Regions from separate parts of the Bacillus cereus group sp. BfR-BA-01360 genome, predicted to be linked through region 2. Evidence: a T-box and tRNA genes for the amino acid it is inferred to sense, from the RefSeq annotation. Region 2 holds a T-box; the other holds one or more tRNA genes.

Region 1 (15,451 bases), on a different contig from region 2:
ATCTTATGGAAGAAGAAAAAAACGGCATAAAGTAGGGATAGTTATGAACTTAACAGAAGCTTTACGCTTAATGAAGGAAAAAGGATATAAACATACTGGAAAACGAGAGGAAATGTTACGTTTATTTGCGAAACATAATCGGTACTTAACAGCAAAAGACGTGTTAGAACACATGAAGGATAATTATCCGGGATTGAGTTTTGATACAATTTATCGTAATTTAACCGTATTTGCTGAAATCGGTATTTTAGAGCAGACAGAATTAAATGGGGAAAAACATTTTCGCTTTACATGTTCTATTATGGAACATCATCATCATTTCATTTGTTTAGATTGTGGTGGTACAAAAGAAATTACTTCTTGTCCAATGGATTTTATGAATAAAGATTTTAAAGGATATGAGGTCACAGGTCATAAATTTGAAATATATGGACGTTGTCCGAAATGTGCAAAGTAAGAGCTCATCAGCTGAAAGGTTGATGGGCTTTTCTCATATGATACAGAAAGGCCTGTTTACATCATAGTGTAAGCAGGCCTGTATTATTATTGTTCTTGTTTTTCTTTTTCTTTTTCTTGGTTTTCAGCCATTTCAGCAGCGATGACATCAATTTCTTTTTTGAGTTCTTCTACCATTGTTTCTTCTGGAACTTTTCGAACAACTTTTCCTTTGCGGAATAATAAGCCTTCACCACGTGCTCCAGCAATCCCGATATCAGCTTCACGAGCTTCGCCTGGGCCATTTACTGCACAGCCAAGCACAGCTACTTTAATCGGTACTTTTAATGTAGAGATATACTCTTCCACTTCATTTGCAATACTGATTAGGTCGATTTCAATACGTCCGCAAGTTGGACAAGAAATAAGTGTTGCGGCATTTGAAGCAAGACCAAATGACTTTAACAATTCACGAGCCACTTTTACTTCTTCAACTGGATCAGCACTTAGCGAGATGCGAAGTGTATTTCCGATACCTTTGCTTAAAATAGCTCCAAGACCAGCGGCACTTTTAACTGTTCCGGCAAATAGAGTACCAGACTCTGTAATGCCTAAATGCAATGGATAATCGAAAGCACGAGCTGCTTTCTCATAAGCTTCAATAGCTAAATTTACATCGGATGCTTTCATCGATACGATAATATCATGAAAGTCTAAGTCCTCTAAAATTTTAATATGATGCAATGCGCTCTCGACCATACCATCAGCAGTAGGGTAGCCATACTTTTCTAGAATATGACGCTCTAATGAACCGGCATTTACACCAATTCGAATTGGAATACCGCGCTCTTTGGCAGCATTTACAACAGCTTCTACTTTGTGGCGGCGCCCGATATTACCCGGGTTAATACGCACTTTATCAATGCCACCTTCGATTGCCTTTAAAGCAAGACGATAGTCAAAATGAATATCAGCAACAAGCGGAATATTAATTTGCTTTTTAATATCAGCAATGGCATTTGCAGCTCGTTCGTCTGGAACAGCTACGCGGACAATTTGACAGCCTGCTTCTTCTAAACGCTTAATTTCAGCAACAGTTGCTTCCACATCATGCGTTTTTGTTGTAGTCATACTTTGTATAATTAATTCATTATTACCACCAATTGTTAAATTACCGACTTTAACCGGACGTGTTTTTGTACGATGAGTTATTTCATTCACGAATAGATCGCTCTCCTTATAAAAGAAGTTTCTTATTTTGTCTCTTATACCACACATAGTATATGAAGTATAAGGAAATCGAAACCACTATGCTTGGTTTCACTTTTACTATTGTATCAGCGCCTTTATAGAATTGACAAGGATAATGTAACGGTTCATTGATATAATGGGAATTTATACGATTTTCCAATTTGAATTTTTGTAGACGTTCTCTCTTTATTTAATCGTTTAAAATCGTTGATTACTTTTTCGATGGATGGAACTTTTTTCTTATTAATAGCTTCTGTAATAGAGAGAACAGTATCTCCTGTTTTTACCTCGATTTTTTTATAAGATGTATCCGTCTTCTTTTTTGTCTCTTTCTTTATATCTTCTTTTTTAACAGTTTGAGCAGCAATTGTTTTTTTGTATGAGCTTAACATTGGCAAAGTACCAATTTTTATATCGTAATAAAATATATAACCGAGAACAAGCACAAATAAAAATACGCCAAGTCTCTTCATATTCCTCACTCCTTTGTTAGGAATATATGCTTGTCCTAAAAAAAAATGCCTAAATAGCGATATAGAATGTATGGTAAGAAAGCAAATCAAATTGGTTGTTTCATTCTGGAGAAAAGAGGACGTTGAGAAAAATGTATTTCAAAGACGTTCTAAATGGGGTGTATACAGTTGAAATCTCAAATGGAAAGGATAGAACGTATCACTTCAAGCAACATTACGCCTATGTAAAGGAAACGGATAACAATTTATCAATTGACATGAACTAAGTCTAAGTGAGCAAAAGTTTATATCAAATAAAGGCGATCCAAAACGTATGCGTTTTGGATCGCCTCTTTTGTAATCATTATTTTTCTTTTGGTGTTGGAATTTCTTTTATTGCTAAGTATAAGACGATTAAAATAACTGCAATGTAAAGAGGGAATGATCCGGGAACTGTAATCTTTAGTAAGTCCATAATCATAAAGAAAACAGTTGGGATTGTATAACTATAAGCAGTTAACGTCCAAACTTGTTTATAAGATAATTTGCGCTGACCGCTCATAGCAGATCCGATAAATGCTAGTAGTGTAACACCTAAAAAAGTAATAAATAATTGGAATAAATAAGTAAAGAACCCGATAACAAGCATTAAAATAGGATACATACTATTGAAAAAAGAAAGAAAGTCTTGCAAGTCTTTTTTCTCAAGAGAAGCACCTAATAAATCATTGTAAGAATATGTTCGTGTTATTCCATTTGCAACAGAAATAACTTTGTCTTTTAGAACAAACAACCCTGTTTTGTTCGTATACTTTCCTGTATCAGTAGCATTTGGATCGAATACAAAGATAGAGTTTCCCTCCTCTTTTTCAATGGGTTGATTAATATCTGCCTTTAGTTCCCCATTTTCTATTTTAAAGTCTGGAATGTCTTGTTCAAGCGCTTGCTTTATGATTCCAACGCTATCTTGAATAACGCTGCCATACAATAAAGTTCTCGGGATGGTTGTAAGGAAACAGAGTAATAAGATATAAAGAATCGTTTTTCCGATTTTTTGAAACCGAAAAAGCGCCATGTCTTTCGGTGAGTATAGGCTCTTTCCAATTTGTGTAAAGATAGACATAGATTCACTTCCTTTTTATATTAAGTAGACATATATAAACATTGTAACGTACGTATCTAGAGAATCACAAGCAATATCGCGCTCTCATGTCATGCGTAGCGAGTTTATTATATAAGTTTTTTGAAAACACAATGCATGAAAAGAAAAATATAATTGACACTTTTCTTTTTTATATGGTAAATTTATCTTACATTTCTTGCATCTTCTATTTTGTAGGAAGCTCGTTTTTATAGAAGTTTCATGGAAGAAGCATAAAGAATGATATAGTCGTTTTTCCTATAATCATTTATATAATCTTGGACCCTTAGCTCAGTTGGTTAGAGCAGACGGCTCATAACCGTCCGGTCGTAGGTTCGAGTCCTACAGGGTCCATACCCATGTTACATACTTATAAATGCAGGCAAGAAGCTTCCTTGTAGAAGGAGGCTTTTTTTACGAAATAAGTGAGCATTTTGTTTGAAAAGAAATGGGGATTTTGCTACTTTAATGATAGCAAGACAATGTGATTTAATTTGTTTTCACCCTATGGCAATTAGGGTAAAATGAAGTTGTATGCCAAACTGTTTTGGCAATACATAAAATGGGAGGAATATAACAATGGCAAAACATGAATTACCAAATTTACCTTATGCGTATGATGCATTAGAGCCTCATTTTGACAAAGAAACAATGAACATCCATCATACGAAACACCACAATACGTACGTAACAAACTTAAATGCTGCATTAGAAGGTCACGCAGAATTAGCTGACAAAAGTGTTGAAGAATTAGTTGCAAACTTAAACGAAGTACCAGAAGAAATTCGTACTGCAGTACGTAACAATGGTGGTGGACATGCAAACCATAGCTTCTTCTGGACAATCTTATCTCCAAATGGCGGTGGACAACCAGTAGGTGAACTTGCTACTGCAATTGAAGCAAAATTCGGTAGCTTTGATGCATTCAAAGCAGAATTTGCAAAAGCTGGTGCATCTCGATTCGGTTCTGGTTGGGCTTGGTTAGTAGTAAACAACGGTGAACTAGAAGTAACAAGTACTCCAAACCAAGATTCACCTTTAACAGAAGGGAAAACACCAATCATCGGTTTAGATGTTTGGGAGCATGCTTACTACTTACATTACCAAAACCGCCGTCCTGATTACATCAGTGCGTTCTGGAATGTTGTAGACTGGAATGCAGCTGAAAAACGTTACCAAGAAGCTAAATAATAGTACTTGTTTCATTTTATACAAGGGAATATGAAAAGAGCTAGGGGCATATGCCGCTAGCTTTTTTGTATGCTTTCTTTTACATAATTGTGCCTAGTCTTTGGAAGACTAGAACATGAAGTAAAGGAGAGTTATATATGAAGTGGAAACATGTAATTGGTGATGTTGAGGTGAATCGGGATTTAATATTATTACTTAGTATGGGCGGATTGTATACACTCGCTATTTCATTATCCAATACATTTGTTAACATTTATTTATGGAAGCAAACGCAAAATTATGTAAACATAGGGCTATATAATTTAGCAAGTGTTTTGTTACAACCGCTGACTTTTTTATTCGCAGGAAAATTAGCGAAAAGAATCGATCGCGCCATTTTATTGCGGATCGGAGTCGGAACATTAGCGACTTTTTTTATTGTAGTTTTACTTACAGGAACGCATGCTTCCCAATATATTATATTAATAGGTGGGCTCCTTGGTATTGGGTATGGGTTTTATTGGTTGGCCTTTAACTTGTTAACGTTTGAAATTACAGAGCCAGAAACGCGTGATTTTTTCAATGGTTTTCTTGGTCTTTTAACTTCGTTTGCTGGCATGATTGGGCCAATAACAGCTGGATATACCATTTCTCGTATGGAAAAGTGGAGCGGCTATACAGTGATTTTTTTTCTTTCATTAACTTTGTTTGCAATCGCTGTTGTTATGAGCTTTTTTTTATCGAAAAGAGAGTGTGAAGGCCGTTATGAAGTTGTACAAGTTCTACAGGAACGAAAGATAGATAAAAACTGGGGAAGAATCACACGTGCTCATTTTTTTCAAGGGCTACGAGAAGGGATTTTTGTCTTTGTTATTTCTGTGTACATCTATTTGGCAACAGGGAGTGAATTTGCGTTAGGGAAGTATAGTTTAGTAAATTCGGCTGTTTCGTTTGTAGCTTATTACTTAGTTACTCGCATGTTAAAAAAAGAATGGAGAAAAAAAGCCATTTTGCTTGGTGGAATTATTTTATATGCTGTGGTATTTTTAGTTATTTTTCATGTTACATATGCGAAATTACTTATCTATGCAGCTTCTATTGCAATTGCTTATCCAATCTTACTCGTTCCTTATGGCTCAATGACTTATGATGTAATTGGAAGAGCGAAAAATGCAAAAGAATGGCGAGTGGAGTATATTGTTGTGCGAGAATTATGGTTAAATGGTGGAAGAATTTGCTCTATTATTAGTTTTTTATGCGCTGTATCGTTTTTTCAACCAGAAAAAAGCTTACCTGTTTTATTAGGCATCCTTGGAGCTGGACATTTCCTTGTTTATTTTGCTGTGCGAAATGTCAAATACAGTGAGAAGAATATGAATAGAACAAGCATAATAGCTACAGAAACGATACCAAATCGCACAGAACCAGAAGGTTAACTTCTTCTTTGTTTTATGCTAGAATAAAAAGACACGTAAAATAGCTGTAAGGGCACCTGTAACAGGTGTCCCTTTCATATTATATAGCTAAAGGTGGTAGAGGGGGTTCGTATGAGTAAGAAAAAAAAGAAAAAGACCCACGTTCCGTTTCGGCTGAACGTGTTATTTCTTTGTGTATTTTTAATGTTCTCTGCGGTTATTGTAAGGCTTGGTTATGTACAAATTGTTCATGGGGAGGAGTACAAAAACGAAGTTGAGAAAAAAGAAAACTCAACAATTAGTAATCCGGTTCCACGTGGAAAAATATTTGACCGATATGGCCGTTCCGTTGTAGATAATGATCCAGTTCGAACCATTACATTTACGCGAATGAAAGGGTCGACTTCAGAGGAACGTTTAGAAACAGCGAAAAAGCTTGCAGATTTAATTGAAGTATCACCGGATAAATTAACAGAACGTGATAAAAAAGATTATTGGCTGTTCCTTCATAAAGAAGAAGCGAAAGCAAAAATTACAAAAAAAGATCGCGAAGAATTAAAAGAAAAAAAAATTGATGATAAAGAAGTCGCAGAGCGTCAACGAAATCGTGTGACGGAAGAAGAATTAAATCAATTAACAGAAAAAGATTTAGAAGTGCTGGCGATTAAGAGTAAGATGGACGGCGGATATGCTATGACGCCGCAAATTATTAAAAAGCAAGTAACCCCGAAAGAATACGCTGTAGTCAGCGAGCGTTTAGCGTTATTACCAGGTGTCGATACAAATGTGGATTGGGATCGTAAATATACGTATGATGATATGTTCCGCAGTGTACTTGGTGGTGTAACAAGCTCGGATGAAGGGTTACCAAAAGAACGCTTAGATTATTTCCTTGTTCGGGATTATAACCGTAATGATCGAGTTGGAAAAAGTTATATTGAACAACAATATGAAGATGCACTTCACGGTTCAAAGGCAGAAGTGAAGAATATTACAGATAAAAATGGTAATATTTTAGAAACAGTAAATGTCTTGAAAGGGCAACGAGGAAATGATCTAAATTTAACAATTGACATGGAACTGCAAAAACGTGTCGAAGAAATTATTGGAAAATATTTAATGAAATTTAAAGGTTCAGAGCCTCTGCTTGATCGAGCGTTTGTTGTAATGATGAATCCGAAAAACGGTGAAATTCTGTCAATGGCTGGGAAACAGCTTGTCAATGAAGATGGGAAAACAGAAGTGAAGGACTTTGCTTTAGGTACAATGACAAGTTCTTATCCAATGGGGTCGACTGTCAAAGGTGCAACTTTGTTAACTGGATATCAAACAGGTGCCATTACACCTGGAACAACTTTATTGGATGAACCGATCAAATTAAAAGGGACACCGACGAAATCTTCTTGGAAAACGATGGGTTATATTAATGATTTAACTGCTTTAAAGATGTCTTCTAACGTATATATGTTTAAAACAGCGATGAATATTGCAAAAGTACCTTACATTCGTGGAGGTACATTAGATATTAAAAAACAAGCGTTTGATGATATGCGTTATTACTTTAGTCAGTTTGGTCTAGGAGTGAAAACAGGTATCGACTTACCGAATGAATCAGCTGGACTTCAAGGTTCGCAGTATACACCTGGTTTCTTGTTAGACTTAGCGATTGGCCAGTATGATAACTATACACCACTTCAGCTTGCACAATATGTATCTACAATTGCAAATGGTGGCTATCGTATGCAACCGCAAATTGTAAAAGAAATTCGTCAACCAGCAGCGAAACCTGATGAAGTTGGAAAAGTCATTCAATCAATGGAACCGAAAGTATTGAACCGTATTGATATGCCTGAGAGTCAGATTAAACGAATTCAAGAAGGGTTTAGACAAGTGTTTAATGATGCGGGTGGTACTGGGAAAAAATACTTTGCAACTGCAAAGTATCAAGCTGCCGGAAAAACAGGAACTGCTCAAACGGTATATGGTGGCGACAAAGAGATTGGGAAAAAAGCAAACGGTGAGCGTGTACAAATTTATAATTTAACGCTGGTAGGATACGCACCGCTTGAGAATCCAGAAGTTGCTTTTTCTGTTGTTGTTCCGTGGGTATATAGTGATAAAAGTGGAATTAACGGATACATTGGTCGTGAAATTCTGGATGCTTACTTTGATTTGAAAAAGCAAGCATTAACAGGTGAAGAGCCGCAAGATGAAAAAGGGGAAAAATCAAAGAAACAAGATGATGAATAAATTGATATCAGTTTGGCACACTATCTCAAAAGATAGTGTGCTTTTTTTGTAAGTGATACATATATTTTAGTAATGATGGACAAGTCCAGAAAATGCAATTATCTATATGAAAGTTTGAAGTCAATTGTAGAGAATGGACAGAAAAGGGGAGGGGCTTTCATGATCATTCAAAAAGTTGAACTTTACAAAATTTTTACAAACAATTAAAACCTCATTAATAGTTTGGCATTATTCTTATACCTGTAATCCTGTTATGTAGGTTACTTCTAGGAGGAACACGTGTGAAGGGGATACACAGATTGAGCAAGGTTTTCATCGTATCGATATGTTCTATATTTTTGTACATGTCTCCTGCATTTGCTGCAAATAAAATAGGAGAAGTGAGAGTTGATGGATCCTCAACGGTTTTTCCTATTATGGAAGCAGTAGCAGAAGAATATACAAAGAAAGAACCGCATGTGAAAGTTTCTATTAGTATTTCTGGGACAGGAGGAGGATTCCAACGTTTTGGAGCAGGAGAAGTGGATATGAATAACGCTTCACGTTCCATGAAACGAGTAGAAGAGAAAATGATGAGAGAGAACTCCATCCAATTTACACCACTTGAAATTGCTTATGACGGTTTGACTATGATTGTAAATCGTCAAAATAAGTGGGTGGATAATATGACAGTAGAAGAATTACGGAGATTATGGAGTGAAGATGGAAGTATAAAACGGTGGTCGCATATCCATCCAGAATGGCCGAAGGAAAAAGTTCAATTTTATGCACCAGGCGTGGATTCTGGTACGTATGATTATTTTCAAAATGTAGTCTTACAAAAGAATCGCCTTGTAAAAACAGTTTCATTGTCAGAAGATGATCAAGTTATTATGCAAGGTGTTATGAATGATAGAAATGCGATTGCATTTGTAGGGTATGCCTACTACATGGCAAATCGTGATAAGGTAAAGGCCATTAAAGTAAACGGTGTATTTCCGACAAAAGAAACCATTCAATTTGGAATGTATAAGCCGTTATCAAGACCTCTGTTCGCATATGTAAATCATGCGTCTCTCCACAATAAAGAGAGTGTAGCAGATTATGTTGCATTCATGATGAAGCATGTAGGAGAGTTAGCCGAGGAAGTCGGATATGTAAGGTTACCAGAAGAAAAATATAATGATCAGCTGCGAATGTTAACAGAAATAGAGAGATAATGTCAGGGTGGAAAGGGGTTTTCATCTTTGGCTCATCATAACAAAAGTCAAATTACATTTTCTGTGCAGCATTTGATTGAAAGGAATCGGCTTAAAAGAAAGAAAACGCAGCGAATCAATCGAATGGTTCCAGTATTTCTAAAGGCAATTGCTAGTGTTTCTATTATAACGACAGTAGGAATCGTGATGACGCTTGCAAATGAAACGATGATGTTTTTTCGAAAAGTATCATTGCATGATTTTTTTCTTGATAAAGAGTGGTTACCTTTTTTTGAAGAACCGAAGTTTGGAATACTTCCGCTTATATGTGGAACATTTCTTGTTACAATCATTGCTATGGTTGTGGCGATTCCAGTTGGATTAGGGTGTGCCATTTTCTTAAGTGAGTATGCTCCAAAGGCTGCTAGAAAGTTATTAAAGCCGTTGTTAGAACTATTGGCAGGTATCCCGACAATTGTATACGGCTTTTTTGCATTAACGATTGTTACACCACTTTTACAAAAAATGATTCCAAATTTACAATTTTTCAATGCGATTAGTCCAGGAATTGTAATTGGTTTTATGATGATTCCGACGGTTGCTTCTCTTGCTGAGGATGCAATGGGGGCTGTAGCAAAGGGAGCCAAGGAAGCCTCGTTGGCGCTTGGAGCAACTCGATTTGAAACAGTCAAGCAAGTCATCTTACCTGCCGCGTTTAGCGGAATTATAGCTGCGGTTTTATTGGCAGCTTCTCGTGCGATCGGTGAAACGATGATTGTTGTCATTGCGGGCGGTTCAACGCCAAATTTATCTTTGGATCCAACACATTCGATTCAAACATTAACAGCATATATTGTTCAAGTGAGTTTAGGAGATGCACCGCATGGTACGATTACTTACTACAGTATGTATGCTGTAGGGGCTACGCTCCTTGTATTTACGTTTATGATGAATATCATTTCACAGCAAATTATGCGTCGATTTAAAGAGGCGATATAAAATGCGGATGTTAAATCATAAGCGGATAAAAGAAAACATGTCGTTTCGCTTTTGGAAAGATCGGGTATATAAATGGATTTTTTCTATTGCAATGCTGTTTTCTATTCTGATTCTGATTGTATTGCTATATCAAATTTTTGAAAAAGGTATCGGCTATCTTTCAATCGATTTTTTGATACATTTTGCTTCGCGCCATCCAAATCAAACGGGGATTGCTGCCGCATTATCAGGAACAATATTGTTTATGAGTATTGTTGTACCAGTCTCATTTATTTTAGGAGTCGGTACAGCACTATATTTAGAGCATTATGCCAAACAATCTATTTTTACAAGAATGATAGCATTAAATATTCAAACATTAGCGGGTGTTCCATCTGTTGTATTTGGATTGTTAGGTTTAACAATTTTTGTTTATGCTTTTCAACTGGGAGAAAGCATAGTAGCTGCTGCGCTTACAATGAGTCTTCTTTCATTGCCGACAGTTGTTGTGTCCAGTCAAGAAGCAATTCGTATGGTACCGGATGGTTTATTGGAAGCTTCGTATGGAGTAGGAGCAACGAAATGGCAAACGATGTATCAAGTTGTATTACCAACTGCTCTCCCAGGAATTTTAACTGGATGTATTTTAGCTTTGTCTAGGGCAATTGGAGAAGCAGCGCCATTATTAGTAATTGGAGCTCTTGCTTTTGCAAATTATATTCCACTTGGAATATTTGATAGATTTACAGTTTTACCAATTCAAATTTTTAATTGGATGAGTAGGCCACAAGAAGAGTTTCAACATGTAGCAGCAGCGGGGATGATCGTTTTACTAGGATTGTTGCTAATTATGAATATGGTTGTTTTATGGCTGCGAAATCGTAAATAAAGTAGGAAATGGATGAAAGGGGAATTCAAAATGGTAGCAACAGTAGTAAATGTACAGGTGAAAAAAGAGGAAAAAGTGGAAACAGTCCCAAAAAAAGTTGTGTTCGATACGAAAAATTTAAATCTATGGTATGGAGAGGATCATGCTTTAAAAGATGTGAATTTAAGCATTCATGAGAATGAAGTAACTGCAATTATTGGGCCTAGTGGTTGTGGGAAATCCACGTACTTAAAAACATTGAACCGTATGGTTGAGCTAGTCCCAATCGTTCGAACAACAGGCGTGATTGAATATCGAGAGCGTAATATTTTTGATAAATCATATCCTGTCGAAGAGTTACGTACACATGTTGGAATGGTGTTCCAAAAGCCAAATCCATTTCCGAAATCCATCTATGAAAATGTAGCATACGGTCCGAAAATTCATGGTATTCACGATAAAAAGACGCTTGATGCTATTGTAGAAAAAAGTTTACGTGGTGCAGCAATTTGGGATGAATTAAAAGATCGATTACATGACAATGCATATGGCTTATCTGGCGGCCAACAACAGCGTTTATGTATTGCCCGCTGTTTAGCGATTGAGCCGGATGTTATTTTAATGGATGAACCAACATCTGCTCTAGATCCAATTTCTACATTGAAAGTAGAAGAGTTAATACAAGAGTTAAAGAAAAATTTTAGTATTGTAATTGTGACACATAATATGCAACAAGCAGCACGTATCTCGGATAAAACGGCATTTTTCTTAAGTGGAGAAGTCGTAGAGTATACGGATACGAATCAATTATTTACAACACCTTCAGATAAACGAACAGAAGACTATATTACAGGACGCTTTGGATAATAAGAGTAAAATGCCCCTCTTACGTTGGGGCATTTGTTGTGTCAAGTTAATCTGTAAGAGGAAAGATTTGGCTTATGTAAAGTGAAATGTTAGTAAGTAGAGAGCTTTCGTAGACAGCTCCCCTCTTGCCTAATTTTTTGCTTTCATCAAATTTTGAGGGGAGAGTCTTACTATTTGCAAATAGTGAAATAAATAGAGGGGGAAGAATGATGGTACGCGAGCAATTTCATTATGATTTAAAAACATTGCAGCAAAAAGTAATGAAATTAGGAGAACTAGCAGGAGGTGCCCTTTTACTTTCTATGGAAAGTCTTCAAAAGAGAGACGTAGAAAAGGCGTTAGAAGTGATTGATAGTGATTACCGAATGGATTATTTAGAAGAGGAAATTAACGATTTTGCGCTTATGTTAATTACAAAGCAACAGCCTGTAGCAAGTGATTTGCGAAAAGTTTTTATTTCAATTAAAACGGCAACAGACTTAGAGCGTATAGCAGATCATGCGGTAAATATTGCGAAAGCAACAATTCGTCTGGGGGAAAAAGAGGTATCTGTTCAGTTACATCATATAGAAGAAATGTTTTCAATTGCTCATGAGATGTTACGTCTTTCTTTGGAGGCCTACCAAAAGGAAAATTTAACGTACGCGAAACAAATTGCTGAAATGGACGATTCCGTTGATGAAATATACGGAAAAGCAATTCGTGAATTTATATCTACAATTCCAGAGCAACCAGAAGCTATCACACAAATTACACAATTATCTTTTATTGCTAGATATATTGAGCGTATAGCAGATCATATTACAAATATCGCAGAAAATGTTTTCTATTTGGTGAAAGGCAAACATTATTTATTAAATGACTAGAAATCAATGAGGGCAGATGATAAGAATCATCTGCTTTTTTAGTCAAAACATGACAAAAAAAGCTCGTTGCCTCGTTCAAATTATGATGATAAGATGTATCGTAATAAATATGGAAAAATAAAGAAAATAGCGATTGTATAACAAAAGTAAGCGCTTTCTAAGGTGGTTTAGACATTGGAAAGATTAACGGACATAGAAGTCACATACATATGGTAAATAAAGATGATTTCATATTACAAAAGTGGAGGATGAATGTGCATGAAGGGGGTTATTTTAGCTGGTGGAAAAGGAAGGCGCCTAAGACCGTTAACATGTAATGTTCCAAAACCGATGTTACCATTACTAGAGAAACCGGTTTTAGAATATAACATTGAATTGTTACGGCGACATGGTATTCGGGAAATCGCAATTACTGTTCAATATTTGAGCAATACGATTAGAGAGTACTTTGGGGATGGGAGTAAATGGGGCGTCAAATTACATTACTTTGAGGATTCACCCCCCCTTGGTACAGCAGGAAGTATTAAACAGGCTGAAGCATTTTTAGATGAACCGTTTGTAGTAATTAGCGGTGATGCATTAACAGATTTTCCATTAACAGAAGGGATTGTATTTCACCAACAGAAGAAGAGAATGCTAACGATGTTTGTAAAAGAAGTAGAAAATCCACTGTCTTTTGGGTTAGTGGTGATGAATAAAGAACAAGAAATTATACGTTATATGGAGAAACCGAGTTGGAATGAAGTCATTTCAAACGTTGTAAACACAGGGATTTATATTATGGATCCTAGTATTTTTTCTTATATACCTCCCAAAACATATGCTGATTTTAGTCGCCATATCTTTCCGTTATTGGAGAATACAAATGCGTTATTTGGATACAAAGCAGAAGGATACTGGATGGATATTGGAACATTTGAGCAGTATCGGCAAGCTCAATTTGATTTATTGACGAAAAAAGTGAATGTAACGATTCCTTATACAGAAGTATTACCGATGGTTTGGATGGGAGAAGCAGTAACGATTGAAAAAGGTACAAAGATTCACGGGCCATCTTTCATCGGTGACGGAGTAACAATCGGAGCGGGAGCGATCGTTGAACCGTATTCTATTATTGGGAAACATAGTACTGTATCAAGCTACACACGTCTTCAAAAAAGTATTATTTTCGCCAATACGTATATTGGGAAACATTGTGAATTATTAGAGACGACAGTTGGTGAAAAAACGAGACTCGAAGACGATGTCACGCTATATCAGAAAAGTGTTGTAGCGGATTGTTGTCAAATCGGGAAAAGCACTGTAATTAAGCAAGGTGGGAAGTTATGGCCTCATAAAATAATTGATCATCATTCTATTATTGCATCTGGTGGTGTTACAAAAGAAGAACATGCATCAAGGTGGTTGCAAAGAAGTCAAATTGTAGGTAGAGGAAATATCGAAATAACACCGCAAATCATTGTGAAAATAGCAATGGCTTACGGTTCGTTGTTTCGGAAGGGTGAGACTATATTAATAGGAAGCTATAAGAATGCAGAAGTACAAGTTTTTAAAAATTTATTTCTGCATGCGCTTCACAGTGTAGGAATGAATACGGTGGAATGTCAAGAAATGAATGAATCCCCATTTCAATATACGATTCGGAAATTAGAATGCATAGGTGGTGCGTTCATTTGTTTTACGAAAGATCAAGATATAAGGATACGTTTCTATGGGAAAGAAGGAAGGCAGTTAACTTATAAGCAGCAGAAGGAAATAGAAAATTTATATATGGCTGAAAACTTTCGCTATGTATCTGAAAAAGAGATAGGAGAAAATCAAATAATACAAATTTGTTTAGAGGATTATGTAACGGCTGTTTTAGAATATATAGATGTTGAGAACATACAGGCGCAACAGTTCCACCTTCTTATTAATAAAATGGATTGTTTGTTACAACCGTTACTTCTTTCTTTTTTTCAAAGGCTTGGTTGTTCTATTACATGGGTGTATGCGCAGGAGCGGAAAGAACATGTGAAATCTTTAATGAAATCCAGTCATTCTAATATGGCCTTTATATGCGGTGAAGAAGGAAATGTATTCGAATTATATGATGGGCATGGTAGGGTGTATCAGAGTGAGAATGTTAGCGAAATCGATGTGTCAGACTTATTATTGAAAACAGTCGAGGATATGTATCCAATATCGTTAAAGCTAGGAAATTGTTATCTTCTCTTTTATATGCACATGGAAAAAGAATTGCGACAAGTGTGGCAAAGGGATATGTTATATCGGATTGGGAAGTTACTCGAGTTAATTGCAAAACAAGGGAGTACATTATCCATGATGGTAGAACAGACAGCACCGCTTTATTTGTTATGTGATGAGGTTGTTTGTTCGTGGAATGAAAAAGGGAAAATAATGGGGATGTTACTGCAAGATATGGGAGAAAGGGAAATAGAAATATTAGAAGGAGTTCAGTTTAAATATGCAGAGAAAGAATGGTCGTACATTGTTTCTGATGTGAAACAACCGAAATTTCTTGTATACTCACATGCGAAAAACCCACTAGTAGCAAGAGAAAATATGAAAAATCTTATA
Region 2 (15,451 bases):
CACTTTCGCTGATAGGCTTTGTGGAGGATATACTCCGATTGAATCACCAGAGTGAACACCAGCGCGTTCAATATGTTCCATAATACCTGGAATGTATACATTTTCACCGTCAGAAATTGCATCCACTTCAATTTCTTTCCCAACCATGTAGCGGTCAATTAATACCGGGTGATCTGCATGTACTTTTACTGCATTTTTCATATAGTGAAGCAGTTCTTCTTGACGATACACAATTTCCATTGCACGTCCACCAAGTACGTAAGATGGTCTTACGAGTACTGGATAGCCAATTTCTTCAGCAATTGCTACCGCTTGCTCTACTGTTGTTGCTGTTTTACCAACCGGTTGTGGAATACCAAGCTCTGTTAATGCTGCTTCGAACTTATCGCGGTCTTCAGCACGATCTAAATCTTCAAGAGATGTTCCTAAAATTTTCACACCGCGCTCTGCTAATTTTGCCGCTAAGTTAATCGCTGTCTGTCCACCGAATTGTACAATAACACCTTCTGGCTTCTCTAAATCAATGATGTGCATAACATCTTCAATTGTTAATGGTTCAAAGTACAATTTATCAGAAATACTGAAGTCTGTTGAAACTGTCTCTGGGTTATTATTCACAATAATTGCTTCGTAGCCAGCTTCTTTAATTGCCCATACAGAGTGAACTGTTGCATAGTCAAATTCAACCCCTTGACCGATGCGGATTGGTCCAGAACCTAGTACCATTACACTTTTACGCTCTGTAACGATTGATTCGTTTTCGTCACCATATGTGCTGTAGTAGTAAGGCGTTGCAGATTCGAATTCTGCTGCACAAGTATCTACCATTTTAAATACTGGCATCATGCCATTTTCTTTACGTGTAGCGTAAATTTCACATTCTGTTTTATTCCAAGCAGACGCAATGTAATGATCACTAAAGCCCATTTCTTTTGCTTCTCGTAATACTTCCATGTCTCCAACATTCGCTTTTACTTTTCGTTCCATATTTACGATGTTTTCGATTTTTTGTAAGAAGAAGAAGTCCATTTCGCACCATTCGTGAATCTCTTCTTTCGTTACACCTTGGCGAATTGCTTCTGCTACAATAAACAGACGCTCATCATCCGCTTTTATAATACGTTTTTTCATTGTTTCTTTATCAAGTTCTTTTAAGTGATTTAGCTCTAGATGATAAATACCAAGTTCTAGAGAGCGAACGGCTTTTAATAATGATTCTTCTAAGTTACGTCCGATTGACATAACTTCACCCGTTGCTTTCATTTGTGTTCCAAGCGTTCTATTTGCTGATTCAAACTTGTCGAAAGGCCAGCGTGGAATTTTCGAAACAACATAGTCTAATGCTGGCTCAAAGCACGCATATGTTTTTTGTGTTACTGGGTTTACAATTTCATCTAATGTTAAACCGACTGCAATTTTTGCTGCTAATTTCGCAATTGGATATCCCGTCGCTTTTGATGCTAAGGCAGATGAACGACTTACACGTGGATTTACTTCAATTACATAGTATTGGAAGCTATACGGATCTAGTGCAAGCTGAACGTTACATCCCCCTTCAATTCCTAGTGCACGAATAATTCTTAATGACGTATTACGCAGCATCTGATATTCTCGATCACTTAATGTTTGACTCGGTGCTACAACAATAGAATCCCCTGTGTGCACACCAACTGGGTCGATGTTTTCCATGTTACATACTACAATGGCATTGTCATTTGCATCACGCATTACTTCATATTCAATTTCTTTAAAGCCAGCGATGCTTTTTTCTAATAAACATTGTGTTACTGGGCTATGTTTCAAACCACTTGTTACAATTTCAATTAACTCTTCTTCGTTGTGGCAAATTCCACCGCCTGTTCCGCCTAACGTAAATGCTGGACGAACAATGACTGGATACCCAATCTCTTTAACAAATTCATATGCTTCATCAAGTGTATGGACAATTTCACTTGGTGGTGTTGGTTCGTTCAATTCTTGCATTAATGTACGGAATAAATCACGATCTTCCGCTTGCTCAATTGCTGATAATTTCGTTCCTAAAATTTCAACTCCACACTCTTCAAGCACACCCGATTTGGCAAGTTCAACAGCCATATTTAATCCTGTTTGTCCGCCAAGTGTCGGCAAAATTGCATCTGGACGCTCTTTACGAATAATGCGACTTACAAATTCTAGTGTTAATGGCTCAATATATACTTTATCTGCTGTTGCAGTGTCCGTCATAATTGTTGCTGGGTTCGAGTTAACAAGGATTACTTTATAGCCTTCCTCTTTTAAAGATTGACAAGCTTGCGTTCCAGAGTAATCAAACTCCGCTGCTTGCCCAATTACAATTGGTCCTGATCCGATTACTAAAATTGTGTTAATGTCTAGGCGTTTTGGCATAACTCTTCCCCTTCTTTCTTAAAGTTTGCAATCATTGTTAAGAAATCTTCAAATAAGTCATTTGCATCTTCTGGTCCTGCTGATGCTTCTGGATGATATTGTACTGTAAATGCTGGGAACTTCTTATGACGAAGTCCTTCTACTGTTCCATCATTTAAAGCAACGTGTGTAATCTCAAGGTCTGTTCCTTTTACAGATTCCTCTTCTACTGCATACCCATGGTTTTGAGAAGTGATAGCTACTTTTCCAGTTTCAAGATGTTTTACTGGATGGTTTAATCCGCGGTGACCAAATTTTAATTTCACTGTATTTGCACCTGATGCCAAGGCAAATAGTTGATGCCCAAGGCAAATACCGAATAAAGGTACTTTTCCAATGATTCCTTTTAACATTTCAATCGCTTCTGGTACATCTTTTGGATCCCCAGGTCCGTTACTTAACATAATTCCATCTGGGCTTAAGCGTAAAATTTCTTCTGCCGATGTATTGTAAGGAACAACAATGACATCGCAATCACGCTTATTTAATTCGCGTAAAATACCGTGCTTCATTCCGAAATCAACAAGGACAACGCGGTAACCACGACCTGGGCTTGGATATGGATCTTTTGTTGATACACGCTTTACATGATCTGTAAATACTGTAGCTCTTAATTGACTGACAATATAATCTACATCGACATCCATATTACAAAGACGTCCGCGCATTGTTCCATATTGACGAATTTTTCTCGTTAATTTTCTCGTATCAATTCCTGATAATCCTGGAATATTTCGTTCTTTTAAATACTCATCTAACGAATTTTCATTACGGAAGTTCGATGGATGATCGCAAATTTCATTTACAATTAAACCGTGTACAGATGGTTGAATCGATTCAAAATCATCACGGTTAATACCATAGTTTCCGATCAATGGATACGTAAATGTTACGATTTGACCGCAGTATGATGGATCAGATAATGTTTCTTGGTATCCGGTCATACCAGTTGTAAATACAACTTCACCTGATTTTTCAATCTCTCCGCCGAATCCTTTTCCAATTAATACTGTTCCATCTTCTAAGATAAGCTGTCTTTTCATACTAATGCACTCTCCTTTTGCCATACGATCTTCCCGCCCACTAATGTCATAACTGGCCATCCTTGACACTTCCAGCCTGCAAATGGCGTATTTTTTCCTTTTGATAAGAATGTTGTTGGGTCAATTTTTTCTTCTTGTTCTAAATCAAGAATGGTAATATCAGCTGCTCTTCCTTCTTTTAGACGTCCTGTTTCTAAACCAAATGTATCTGCTGGCTTTTCTGTTAAGAATTGGATAAGCTGTTCTAATGTGATAATTCCTTTTTTCACAAGGTTTGTATATAGTAATGGGAACGCTGTTTCAAAACCAGTAATTCCAAATGGTGCTCTTTCAATGCCTTGTGCTTTTTCTTCTGCTGTATGCGGTGCATGATCCGTTGCAATGATGTCGATTGTTCCATCTAATAAACCTTCAATGAGTGCTTCTTGGTCTTCTCTTCCTCGAAGTGGTGGGTTCATTTTAAAGTTGGGATCAACAGATGGGATATCATCTTCACATAGCACTAAGTGGTGTGGTGTTACTTCTGCTGTTACTTTAATACCTGCACGTTTTGCATCACGAATTACTCGCACTGACCCTTTTGTACTTACGTGACAAACATGATAGTGACAATCTGCCGCTTCCGCTAGTAAAATGTCCCTGGCAATATGTACAGATTCACATACTGATGGGATACCGTTTAATCCATGTTTCTCAGAAAATTTCCCTTCATGTACACAACCTTTATTAATAAGCGTATTTTCTTCGCAATGGGCAACAACTGCCATATTTAATTTAGCTGCACGCTTCATAGCCGCTAACATCATACTTGCATCTTGTACGCCTACTCCATCATCAGTAAATGCGAATGCTCCAAGTTCTTTTAACGTTTCAAAGTCCGTCATTTCAGAACCTGCTTGACGCACTGTAATTGCACCATATGGCAGTACATTTACATGTGCTTTTTCCTGAATTCGTTTTTGTAAATCTTCCATATGCTCTTTACTATCTGGCACTGGGCGTGTATTTGGCATCGCACAAATTGTTGTAAAGCCCCCTTTTGCTGCTGCAAGTGTACCAGTTTCAATCGTTTCTTTATGTTCACCACCTGGTTCGCGAAGATGAACGTGTACATCTACTAATCCAGGTGCGATTAATTTTCCATTTACATCGATTACTTCAGCATTTTCAGCCGAAATATTTTTCGCTATTTTCGCAATTTTACCATCTTGTACAAGAAGATCTGTTGCCACGATTGTTCCTTCTTCATTTAAGTAACGTCCATTTTTAAACAAATAATTCATGTTTCATTCCTCCTAATACATTTGGTAATGCGCGTTTTAAAACAGCCATTCTTACGTAAACTCCATTTTCCATCTGTTTGAATATGCGAGAACGTTTACACTCAACAAGTTCACTTGCAATTTCTACATCACGATTTACTGGAGCCGGATGCATAATAATGCTTCCTTCTTTCATGCGTTCTTCTCGTTCCATTGTTAACCCATGGTTTTCATGATACTCTTTCATGATGTCTGTTTCATAATGATCATGACGCTCATGCTGTACACGAAGTAACATCATCACATCAACTTCTGGAATAAGTTCATCTAAGCTTCTATATGTTCCGAATGTATTTGTTTCATCTTTCCACTCTTCAGGACTAGCAAAGTAAATTGTTGCACCTAATTTCGTTAATGCTTCTGCATTCGAGCGTGCCACTCGGCTGTGACGAATGTCTCCTACAATCGCAATCTTTAATCCTTCAAATCTCCCAAACTCTTGTTTAATTGTTAGAAGATCTAACAAACATTGCGTCGGGTGATTTCCACATCCATCACCTGCATTTAAAATAGGGATATTTACTTTATCTTTTAGCTCATCAAAGTAGCGATCTTGCTGATGGCGGATGACTACTGCTTTGGCTCCAATCGATTCTAGTGTTCTTATCGTATCGTATAACGTTTCTCCTTTTTGTACGCTAGAAGAATCTGCTGAGAAGTTTAATACTTCTAATCCCAATCTCTTCTCAGCAACCTCGAAGCTAAATCTTGTTCTCGTACTATTCTCAAAAAACAAGTTTGCTACAAATGTTTGCTCTGTCGCTTTTCTTTCTTTTCCATTCGCGAAATCTTCTGCATCTTTTAGGATTTCTGAAATTTCTTCCTTCGATAATTCACTCATCGTTAACAATTGGCTCATTGTCATCCCTCATCTTTCTGATTTTTATGATAACACCTTTTGCATTTATATACTAACAATCGCATAAAAACACCCTAGTCATGCGAGACTAGGGTGCAAGAAAGAAGCCACCCTTTTCTGTCTCGCAGGACTGATTTAAAAGGTTCGTTTTTATGAAGCAATCTGCTTAGATTGTTGTTTTTCTTTTATTTCTGGTAGTAGTAAATTTAACAATACACCTACAATTGCTGCAAGCGCCATTCCTTCTACTTGGAATGATTCTCCGATATGAAGCACTGCACCGCCTATACCAATAACAAGAATAACAGATGCAATCATTAAGTTACGTTTGTCACTTAAGTCTGTTTTTTCGTCCACCATCATACGTAAACCACTTGATGCGATGACACCAAAGAGCAGGATGGAGACACCGCCCATGACTGGTGTTGGAATCGAATGAATCAGCGCTGAAATCTTACCGATAAATCCAAACACGATTGCGAAGATTGCTGATCCAGCGAATAAATATACACTATACGCTCTTGTAATTGCTAGCACCCCGATATTTTCACCATATGTTGTATTCGGCGGCCCACCAATTACAGATGCTATTAATGTCGCTACACCATCACCAAAGATTGAACGATGTAAGCCTGGTTTTGCAATTAAATCTCGATTAATAACATTTCCAAGTACAATTTGGTGCCCAATATGTTCTGAAATCGTTACTAGTGCTACCGGAACCATCAGAAGCATAATTTTCCAAGAAAATTCCGGTGTATATGTTACAAACGGTACAACAAAGTCTGGTACATTGAACCAGCTTGCCTCAGCTACCGGCTTAAAATCGACTAACCCTTGAAAGTATGCAAAAATATATCCGCCAATAATTCCAAGCAATACCGGTATAATACTGAAGAATCCTCTTCCAAATATGGAGCAAATAATCGTAATTACTAATGTGACTAATGCTACTGAAAAGTGTGTAAAGCTATATTTTCCATCGACATCATTCATTGCCATATTCACAGCCGTATGCGCTAAAGCTAAACCAATAACCATTACAACTGGACCAACTACAATTGGAGGGAGTAACTTCATAATCCAAGCTGATCCTGACTTTTTAATTCCTAGCGAAACTAGGAGATAAACAAGTCCTGCTAGCATACCACCGAGCATTGCTGCTCCCGGCCCCCCCGCTGTTTTTGCCGTTATAATTGGAGCAATAAATGCGAACGATGATCCTAAATAGGCAGGTACTTGCCCTTTTGTTATAAGAAGAAACGCTAATGTTCCTAATCCACTGGAAATTAAAGCTACTGATGGATTTAATCCTGTTAAAAACGGAACCAGCACTGTTGATCCGAACATTGCAAACAAATGCTGTATGCTTAAAAATAACCATCTTCCCGGTTTCGGTATTTCATGAATGTCTAACACTGGCTTTTGCTCCATTGTTATATCCTCCTTCAATTTAAAATTTTGCAATAAAAAAACTCTTTGTGTCCGTGCACAAAGAGTCCTATACTTTCATATGGCAAATTTGACATATGAAAGCCAAGACCCTTTGGCAGCCTCACAGGACTACATTTAAAAGGGCTTTACTTTTCGTATATGCTTACTCGATCTTTTTGATCTGTCTCTTGCAAATCAACTTCAATACGTTCTTCACTTGATGTTGGAATATTTTTCCCTACATAATCAGCGCGAATTGGCAACTCACGATGACCTCTATCTACAAGAACAGCTAACTGAATTTGTGATGGTCTTCCTAAGTCCATTAGTGCATCCATCGCAGCGCGAACTGTTCTCCCTGTATATAATACATCATCTACAAGAATAACTTTTTTCTTTGTAATATCTACAGGAATATCAGAGCCTTTTACAAGCGGTTCTTTATCTTTAGATTGTAGCGTTAAATCATCACGATATAGCGTAATGTCTAACTCTCCAACTTCAATCTCTTTTCCTTCAATCTGACCAATTTTTTCTGCTAAACGTTTTGCTAGAAAAATCCCACGTGTTTTAATTCCGACTAAAACACATTGGTCGACACCTTTATTATGCTCTACAATTTCGTGACTAATACGTGTTAAAGCGCGACGAATCATTTGATCATCTAAAACAACTGCCTTTTCTTTCATGCTTTACACCTCCAAGCTTTTTTTGCACGTGAGAGGAATCGTATAAAAAAAGTCCTCCCAGCGTGTGCGAGAGGACTTTTGAAAAAAGGGTACAAGTATACCCTAAATATTTCAAACCGTTACCTTCTCAACCTCACGGGGCTGTGTTAAAGGATCATTATTTAACTGTTGTTAGTATCGCAGTTTTTATTCATTTTGTCAATACTATTTCCGTAAAATATTTAATGTTTCCTCGAATATAGCTGGTGCAGGTGCTTCAAATTGTAAATATTCACCTGTACGCGGATGATTAAATCCTAAAATTCCTGCATGAAGCGCTTGTCCATTCAAATTTAATGTCTTTTTCGGACCATATTTCGGATCCCCAGCAAGAGGGTATCCAATATATTTCATATGAACACGAATTTGATGTGTTCGTCCCGTTTCTAAACGACATTCGACAAGTGTAAAGTCCTTAAATCGTTCTAACACTTGAAAATGCGTAACTGCATGCTTACCATTTTCATCAACAGCCATACTTTGACGATCTTTCTTATCTCGAGCAATTGGCGCATCAATTGTTCCTTTATCGTGCGGGATTACACCATGCACAATTGCCTGATAGCGTCTCGTCACTGTTTTTTCTACTAGCTGATTTACTAAAGATTCATGCGCCATATCATTTTTCGCAACCATTAATAAGCCTGATGTGTCTTTGTCAATGCGGTGTACAATACCTGGACGCATGACGCCATTAATGCCTGATAAATCTGTACAATGATACATTAAACCATTAACAAGTGTACCACTCGTATGCCCCGGTGCTGGATGTACAACCATACCGCGTGGTTTATTAACAACTAGTACATCCGCATCTTCGTAATAAATCTCTAAATTCATATCTTCGGCACGAATATCCAATTCTTCTGGTTCTGGAACTGTTACTGTAATTTCATCATTTTCTTTTACTTTATAATTTCCTTTAACCGTCTTTCCATTTACTGTTATGACGCCGTCTTTAATCCATTGTTGCACTTGTGTGCGTGACCACTCATGATTTACACTTGCAACAAATTTATCAATCCGTTCGTTTTTCCGTTCTTCTACAACTGTTACTTGTACTACTTCACTCATTCAATTACTCCTTCATTTTCTTTCCTTCTAATAATGTTTGAATAATAATTAATACAACACCAATACATAAAGCCGAATCAGCTATATTAAATACCGGATAATTGTATGAAAAAATATACACGTGAATAAAATCCACTACTTCTTGTCTAAATACACGATCAATAAAATTACCAATCGCTCCACCTAAAATAAGACCGAGAGAAATCCCTAACAGTTTATCTGTTTTTGCATACTTCTTCATATAAAAGACAATAAATCCTACAAAAACAACTGTAATGATATAGAAGAACCACATTTTGTTTTCTAAAATACCCCAAGCAGCTCCTCTGTTTCGATGTGATGTTATGTATAATACATTATCGATAATTGGGATACTTGCACCTAATTCCATGTTCTTGACAATGAACCATTTCGATAGTTGATCGATAGCAATAACAAATAACGCTATTAAATAATATATCATTTTATTTCCCCCACAAAGACAGTGTACCTCAAAATTTTAGCATAGCTGCTATCTTTTCACAACGAACCTTTATAGAAGAATAAAATAAAATGAAAAAAGGTACTATAATATTGTTGTGCGAATTACACATTTACTTTTTTATATAAAAATTCATAAATGGTACGAGCTGTTGGCAACATCTTCATACGTTTTAAAGAAATCATTTCTCCTGTTTCTTCACAAACGCCATACATATCAATCTCCATTTTAAATAATGCTCGCTCAACATCTTTTAAGTCTTCTCTTATATCATGTAAAAGCAATTTCTTCTTTGCATCCAGTTGTATTTCATATCCCAGTTCTTGTCCAAATTCCATCTCATATGTGCGACTTACTTCCTTTGCCAATCGCTCCTGTAATTCTTTTCTCATCACTTGTAATTCTCGTTTTATATCCATATAGATTTCATTCACGTGTACATTCCTCCTAGCTGCAATGTACCGTTAGTGTATCCGAATTCCACTTACTTACCGCACACACATTTTTCCTTCATAGGAAGTTCTTCTATGCTGTTTCATTCATTTTTCATAAGTAACCTTATACTTGTTATAACATAAACGATATAAAAAAACTGACCGCTATATAAGCGATCAGTTTTTTGTATTATTATTTTACATAATTCTCTTTTACAACAGTCGCGCAACGCTCACATAATGTTTTATACTCGTTATCGTTGCCAACTGTTTCCGAAACAACCCAGCAACGTTCACAAGTTTCACCGTTTGCTTGTGTAACAAGAACTGCCGTATGTTCATATTTTTGTGCATCCGCTGGCGCTTCCTCTATCGTTCCACCAAGTTTATATTCAGAAACGATAAATAGTTGTTTTAAATCTTCTTGAATAGATTCTAACATTTCTTTCATTTCTGCTGTTGGGAATAATGTAATGCTAGCCGTCAATGATTTACCAATCACTTTCTCATTACGCGCCACTTCTAGTGCTTTTAATACGTCACTACGAAGCGTCATAAATGCATCCCATTTTGTTTTTAACGCTTCCCCATCTTGTAATTCGATAGCTTCTGGCATATCTGTCAATTGTACGCTCTCTTCTGTAACACCTGGAATATATGGCCACACTTCATCAGCTGTATGAGGTAAAATCGGTGTTACAAGTTTCGTTAACGCAACAAGAACATCATATAACACCGTTTGAATTGCACGACGATCATGATGATTTGCCGCTTCAATGTATAAAATATCTTTTGCAAAATCTAAATAGAATGAACTTAAATCGATTGTACAGAAGTTATGAATTGCATGATATACTGCCGCAAAGTCATAAGTTTCATACGCTTCTTTCACTTTCGTAATTAAGTCATTTAATTTCACTAACATATAGCGATCCACTTCGCGAAGTTCCGCTTTTGCTACTGCATCTTGAGCTGGATTAAAGTCAGCTAAGTTTCCTAATAAGAAACGGAATGTGTTACGGATTTTGCGATATACTTCTGCAACTTGTTTTAAAATATCATCTGAAATACGTACATCAGACTGATAATCAACAGAAGATACCCAAAGGCGTAAAATATCTCCACCTAGTTGGTCCATAATCTTCTTCGGTACAACAATGTTTCCGATTGATTTACTCATTTTGCGACCTTCACCATCAAGTACGAAGCCATGGCTTAGCACACCTTTATATGGTGCTTTACCTGTTACAGCAACAGCTGTTGATAATGAAGAGTTAAACCAACCACGATATTGGTCAGATCCTTCTAAATATAAATCAGCTGGACGTTGCAAGTCGTCACGTTCTTCTAATACAGCTTGGTGAGAAGAACCAGAATCAAACCATACATCCATAATATCTGTTTCTTTACGGAATTCACCATTTGGACTAGATGGATGTGTGAATCCTTCTGGTAGTAAATCTTTCGCTTCGCGTTCAAACCATACGTTAGAACCATGTTCACGGAATAAGTTTGCTACATGATTAATTGTTTCATCTGTAATAATTGGATCATTATTTTCTGCATAGAACACAGGAATTGGTACACCCCATGCACGTTGACGAGAAATACACCAGTCACCGCGGTCACGAACCATATTATGAAGACGAGTTTCTCCCCACGCTGGTACCCATTTTGTTTCTTTCACAGCTTGTAATAATTCACTACGGAATGCCTCAATAGATGCAAACCATTGTGCTGTTGCACGGAAAATAATTGGTTTTTTCGTTCTCCAGTCATGTGGATATGAATGCGTAATAAATGTTAATTTCAGCAACGCGCCAACTTCTTCTAATTTTTCCGTAATTGGTTTGTTTGCTTTATCATAGAATAAACCTTCAAATCCAGGTGCTTCACTTGTTAATACGCCTTTATCATCAACTGGACAAAGAACTTCTAGACCATACTTTTGCCCTACAATGAAATCATCTTCCCCGTGTCCAGGTGCTGTATGTACACAACCTGTACCAGCATCTGTTGTTACATGCTCACCAAGCATAACTAAAGAATCGCGGTCATAGAATGGATGTTTTGCAACTGTATATTCAAGTTCACTACCTTTTACTGTTCTAACAACTTCAGGGTTTTCCCATTCTAATGTTTTTGCTACTGTATCAAACAGGTCAGAAGCAATGATATATTTTTCATCATTTACTTTAACGATGCTATATTCAAGTTTTGGATGAACAGAAATACCTAAGTTAGCTGGCAATGTCCAAGGCGTCGTTGTCCAAATAATAAATTTCTCGTCACCTTCTAATACGTCTTTTCCATCTTTCACTTCAAATGCAACGTAAATAGATGCTGATTTTTTATCTTTGTACTCAATTTCAGCCTCAGCTAAAGCAGATTCACTCGTTGGAGACCAGTAAACAGGTTTTTGTCCCTTATAGATATAGCCTTTTTTCGCCATTTCTCCAAATACTTTAATTTGTTGTGCTTCATATGCTGGTTCCAAAGTAATATATGGATGATCCCAATCCGCACGTACACCAAGGCGTTTAAATTGTTCACGCTGACGATTTACTTGTTCGTATGCATATTCCGCACATAATTTACGGAATTCTGCGACCGGCATTTCTTTACGCTTTACTCCCTTATTCGTTAAAGCCTGCTCAATTGGTAAACCATGCGTATCCCAACCTGGAACATAAGGAGCACAATAACCAGTCATTGATTTATAGCGTACAATAAAGTCTTTTAATACTTTATTTAGTGCGTGTCCCATATGAATATCACCATTTGCATATGGAGGACCATCGTGTAATACGAATAAAGGGCGTCCTTTTGTACGTTCTTGTACTTTTTCATAAATGTTCATTTCAGCCCATTTTTCTTGTATTGCAGGCTCACGTTTTGGTAAATTCCCACGCATTGGGAACTCTGTTTTTGGCATTAGTAATGTATTTTTGTACTCCATGCTCAATTCCTCCTTACATGTATCATAAAAAGACTTAAAAACGAAATAAAAAAGAGACTTTCACATCCCAAAAGGGACGAGAAAGTCTCCCGCGGTACCACCCTATTAAATCATATACGTATGCACATGATTCACTTTATATCCTTAACGCGAATATACGCCTACGCTTACTCATTTTTTCAGCGCGGAACTCCAGGGTGATTTCCCATTTATCTCCTTATCCTGAGCTCACACCATCCTCAGTTCGCTTTATAAGGGGTGAAAAAGGTACTTATCCCTATCTTCGTTTTTCTTAATCAATATGTTGTTTAAAATTATATGTAATAATGAGAAAAACGTCAAGTTTACACTGTTTCTTCTTTTTTCAACAGTTCGTCCACTTCGTCTTCTAATTCGATGAGCTTGTCCCAATCGTCGTTGTTTAACATTTCAAGCTGTGTTTCTAGCAACATGCGGAAACGAGTACGAAACACTTTTGCTTGTTTCTTTAGCTCTTCAATATCAAAAGCAACTTTTCTTGATTTCACTAACGCTTCATTAATGATTCGATCCGCATTTTTTTCTGCTTCACGAACGATTAGTTTTGCTTCTTTTTGTGCATTGCGTTTTACTTCTTCCGCCGCTTCTTGTGCTACAACAATAGACTTATTTAGCGTGTCTTCAATATTAGAAAAATGATCTAGCTTTCCTTCTAATTGAGCAACCTTCTCTTCTAAAGCTTTCTTTTCACGAATGACTAATTCATAATCTTTAATGACTTGATCAAGAAATTCATTCACTTGATCTTCATCATAGCCACGAAATCCGCGACTAAATTCTTTATTATGAATATCTAATGGTGTTAACGGCACAAAAGCCACCTCCAAGTAGTTATCTAAATTTTCCTCTTTTAATTATATCTTTTCTTCGACAAAATAAGAGTTTTTTCCTTCTAAAAAATCAATCATTTTAGTATACCATACAAAACTCGCCATTTGTCTTTTTTCGTTCTTCCGTCGACCGAAAACAATTTACTTCTTCCATGTCCTCTGACCGACAGAATATCTCCTGGAAGACATTCATATGAAGTTTGATCTACAACTTTCCAATTCACTTTTACAAGCCCATTCTTTATAAGGGGTTGTACTTTTTGACGTGATAGATGCAAGATTTCAGCTAACACGACGTCTAAGCGTAGTGATGAAACAGTTCCAAATTGCTCTCTCCATTCATCCTGCAATTGCAAAACATTCTCTGCTGATACACTGAAGAGAGAAACCTTTGTTTTTCCAATTGATTGTAAGTTCATTTCAATATAAGAAACAACTTCTTTTGCGACTACGATTTGGACACGATTTTCTTGAATAAAAATATCACCGTACTTTTCTCTCTTTAAACCAAGGGACATAAGTGCACCTAGTATTTGTCTATGTTCAAGCGTATAAAATTTGGAAGGATAATCAATTTCTAATACTTCTACTTGAAATTCTTCTTCATTTAAAGCAAGATAATCTGGATAAAAAAGTGCCCTTTTTCTCTCCGCTTTTGGCGCTGCACCATTAAATTGTAAAGAAACATCTCCTTGCTGTCCAACTATTGTAGTTACAATTTGTTGCTGACGCGGATCAAGGAAATCTGTTAATTTTACTTGATGGTACTCTTCTACTGCTCGTTTCCATTCCAACACTTTATCAACAAAACTGGCCTCTTCAGGCCTAAAATGTTCGTAAATGCTCATGCATGCAACCTATCTTATAAAAAGTAGCCAAATAAAGTGACTAAGCCGCTGCTAGCAAGCTTTAATGCAATAATTGCAACGATCGGAGAAATATCAATTACACCAAGCGGTGGAATCACTCTCCGAAATGGCTCTAAATACGGTTCGCAAATGCGTGCTAAAAAGTCACCGACTGCTGATTCTCTAGCGCCTGGAAACCAAGTTAGAAGAATGTAGACAATAAGCGCCCAGGAGTAAATTTGAATGACTAAGAGCAAAGCTTTTAAAATTATAAACATGGCGTATTACCACCTCTTTATATTTGTCTCTTCCTCTTCACCGAATAACTCGGAAATTGCTCCAACAATATCCACATTCTCAGGTGTACACATAAATGTTTTTGGTCCTAACTTTTGAATATCCCCGCCTATAGCGTATACAGTACCACTTAAAAAGTCAACGATGCGTACTGCTTGATCGGTAGACATTCTTTGCAAATTAATGACTACAGCACGTTTTCCTTTTAGATGGTCTGCAATCCCTTGTGCTTCTGAATACGTACGCGGTTCTAACAAAACAACTTTAGAAGATTGCTTTGCTGTTTCAATGCTTACGACATTTTGTTTTGGTTGTACTTTTGTAAATGGTACGTCTTGTTGTTCTGGAGGTTCTTGCTGTTTTTTCATTTCTATTTGCTCCTTTTCGTAAGCATATTGAGCTGCTTCTTTTTCCTCTGGCGTGTCAAAAAAGAAATACTTCACTTTTGACCAACTCATAATACATTCTCCTTCCTTTTATGCTTTTCCTACTAAAATCGTTCCCAAACGAATATATGTAGCACCTTCTTCAATCGCAATTGTATAATCATTCGACATTCCCATTGATAGCTCTTTGCATGGAGCATACGAAAGTCTTAATTCCTGTACTTGCTGTTGCAACATGCGAAGCGTTTTAAAGCAGCCGCGTATTTCTGCTTCATCTTCCGTAAATGGTG

Evidence for each region. The T-box of region 2 lies ahead of ileS (isoleucine--tRNA ligase). A T-box ahead of a tRNA ligase gene usually reads a tRNA of that ligase, here a tRNA-Ile.
Region 1: it has a tRNA-Ile gene. The T-box ahead of ileS (isoleucine--tRNA ligase) is inferred to sense a tRNA for this amino acid. The anticodon was not compared.

Annotation. Positions count from the first base shown of each region.
Region 1 covers NZ_JAKUFV010000014.1:16,201-31,651, reverse strand. The annotation lists gene MR056_RS13790 (metal ABC transporter permease) at 1-30, shown strand, start outside; gene MR056_RS13785 (Fur family transcriptional regulator) at 44-457, shown strand; gene ispG (flavodoxin-dependent (E)-4-hydroxy-3-methylbut-2-enyl-diphosphate synthase) at 544-1,713, opposite strand; gene MR056_RS13775 (hypothetical protein) at 1,812-2,159, opposite strand; gene MR056_RS13770 (DUF1189 domain-containing protein) at 2,503-3,261, opposite strand; tRNA gene MR056_RS13765 (tRNA-Ile) at 3,560-3,633, shown strand; gene sodA (superoxide dismutase [Mn]) at 3,859-4,470, shown strand; gene MR056_RS13755 (MFS transporter) at 4,608-5,885, shown strand; gene MR056_RS13750 (peptidoglycan D,D-transpeptidase FtsI family protein) at 5,997-8,114, shown strand; gene MR056_RS13745 (PstS family phosphate ABC transporter substrate-binding protein) at 8,405-9,313, shown strand; gene pstC (phosphate ABC transporter permease subunit PstC) at 9,341-10,291, shown strand; gene pstA (phosphate ABC transporter permease PstA) at 10,293-11,159, shown strand; gene pstB (phosphate ABC transporter ATP-binding protein) at 11,190-12,005, shown strand; gene phoU (phosphate signaling complex protein PhoU) at 12,215-12,871, shown strand; gene MR056_RS13720 (sugar phosphate nucleotidyltransferase) at 13,130-15,451, shown strand, end outside.
Region 2 covers NZ_JAKUFV010000001.1:88,377-103,827, forward strand. The annotation lists gene carB (carbamoyl-phosphate synthase large subunit) at 1-2,388, opposite strand, end outside; gene MR056_RS00435 (carbamoyl phosphate synthase small subunit) at 2,373-3,470, opposite strand; gene pyrC (dihydroorotase) at 3,467-4,753, opposite strand; gene MR056_RS00445 (aspartate carbamoyltransferase catalytic subunit) at 4,737-5,651, opposite strand; gene MR056_RS00450 (solute carrier family 23 protein) at 5,802-7,085, opposite strand; gene pyrR (bifunctional pyrimidine operon transcriptional regulator/uracil phosphoribosyltransferase) at 7,232-7,774, opposite strand; gene MR056_RS00460 (RluA family pseudouridine synthase) at 7,979-8,887, opposite strand; gene lspA (lipoprotein signal peptidase LspA) at 8,892-9,350, opposite strand; gene MR056_RS00470 (TraR/DksA C4-type zinc finger protein) at 9,473-9,802, opposite strand; gene ileS (isoleucine--tRNA ligase) at 9,996-12,761, opposite strand; T-box leader at 12,831-13,054, opposite strand; gene divIVA (septum site-determining protein DivIVA) at 13,106-13,612, opposite strand; gene MR056_RS00485 (YlmH family RNA-binding protein) at 13,705-14,478, opposite strand; gene MR056_RS00490 (YggT family protein) at 14,493-14,756, opposite strand; gene MR056_RS00495 (cell division protein SepF) at 14,763-15,233, opposite strand; gene MR056_RS00500 (YggS family pyridoxal phosphate-dependent enzyme) at 15,252-15,451, opposite strand, start outside.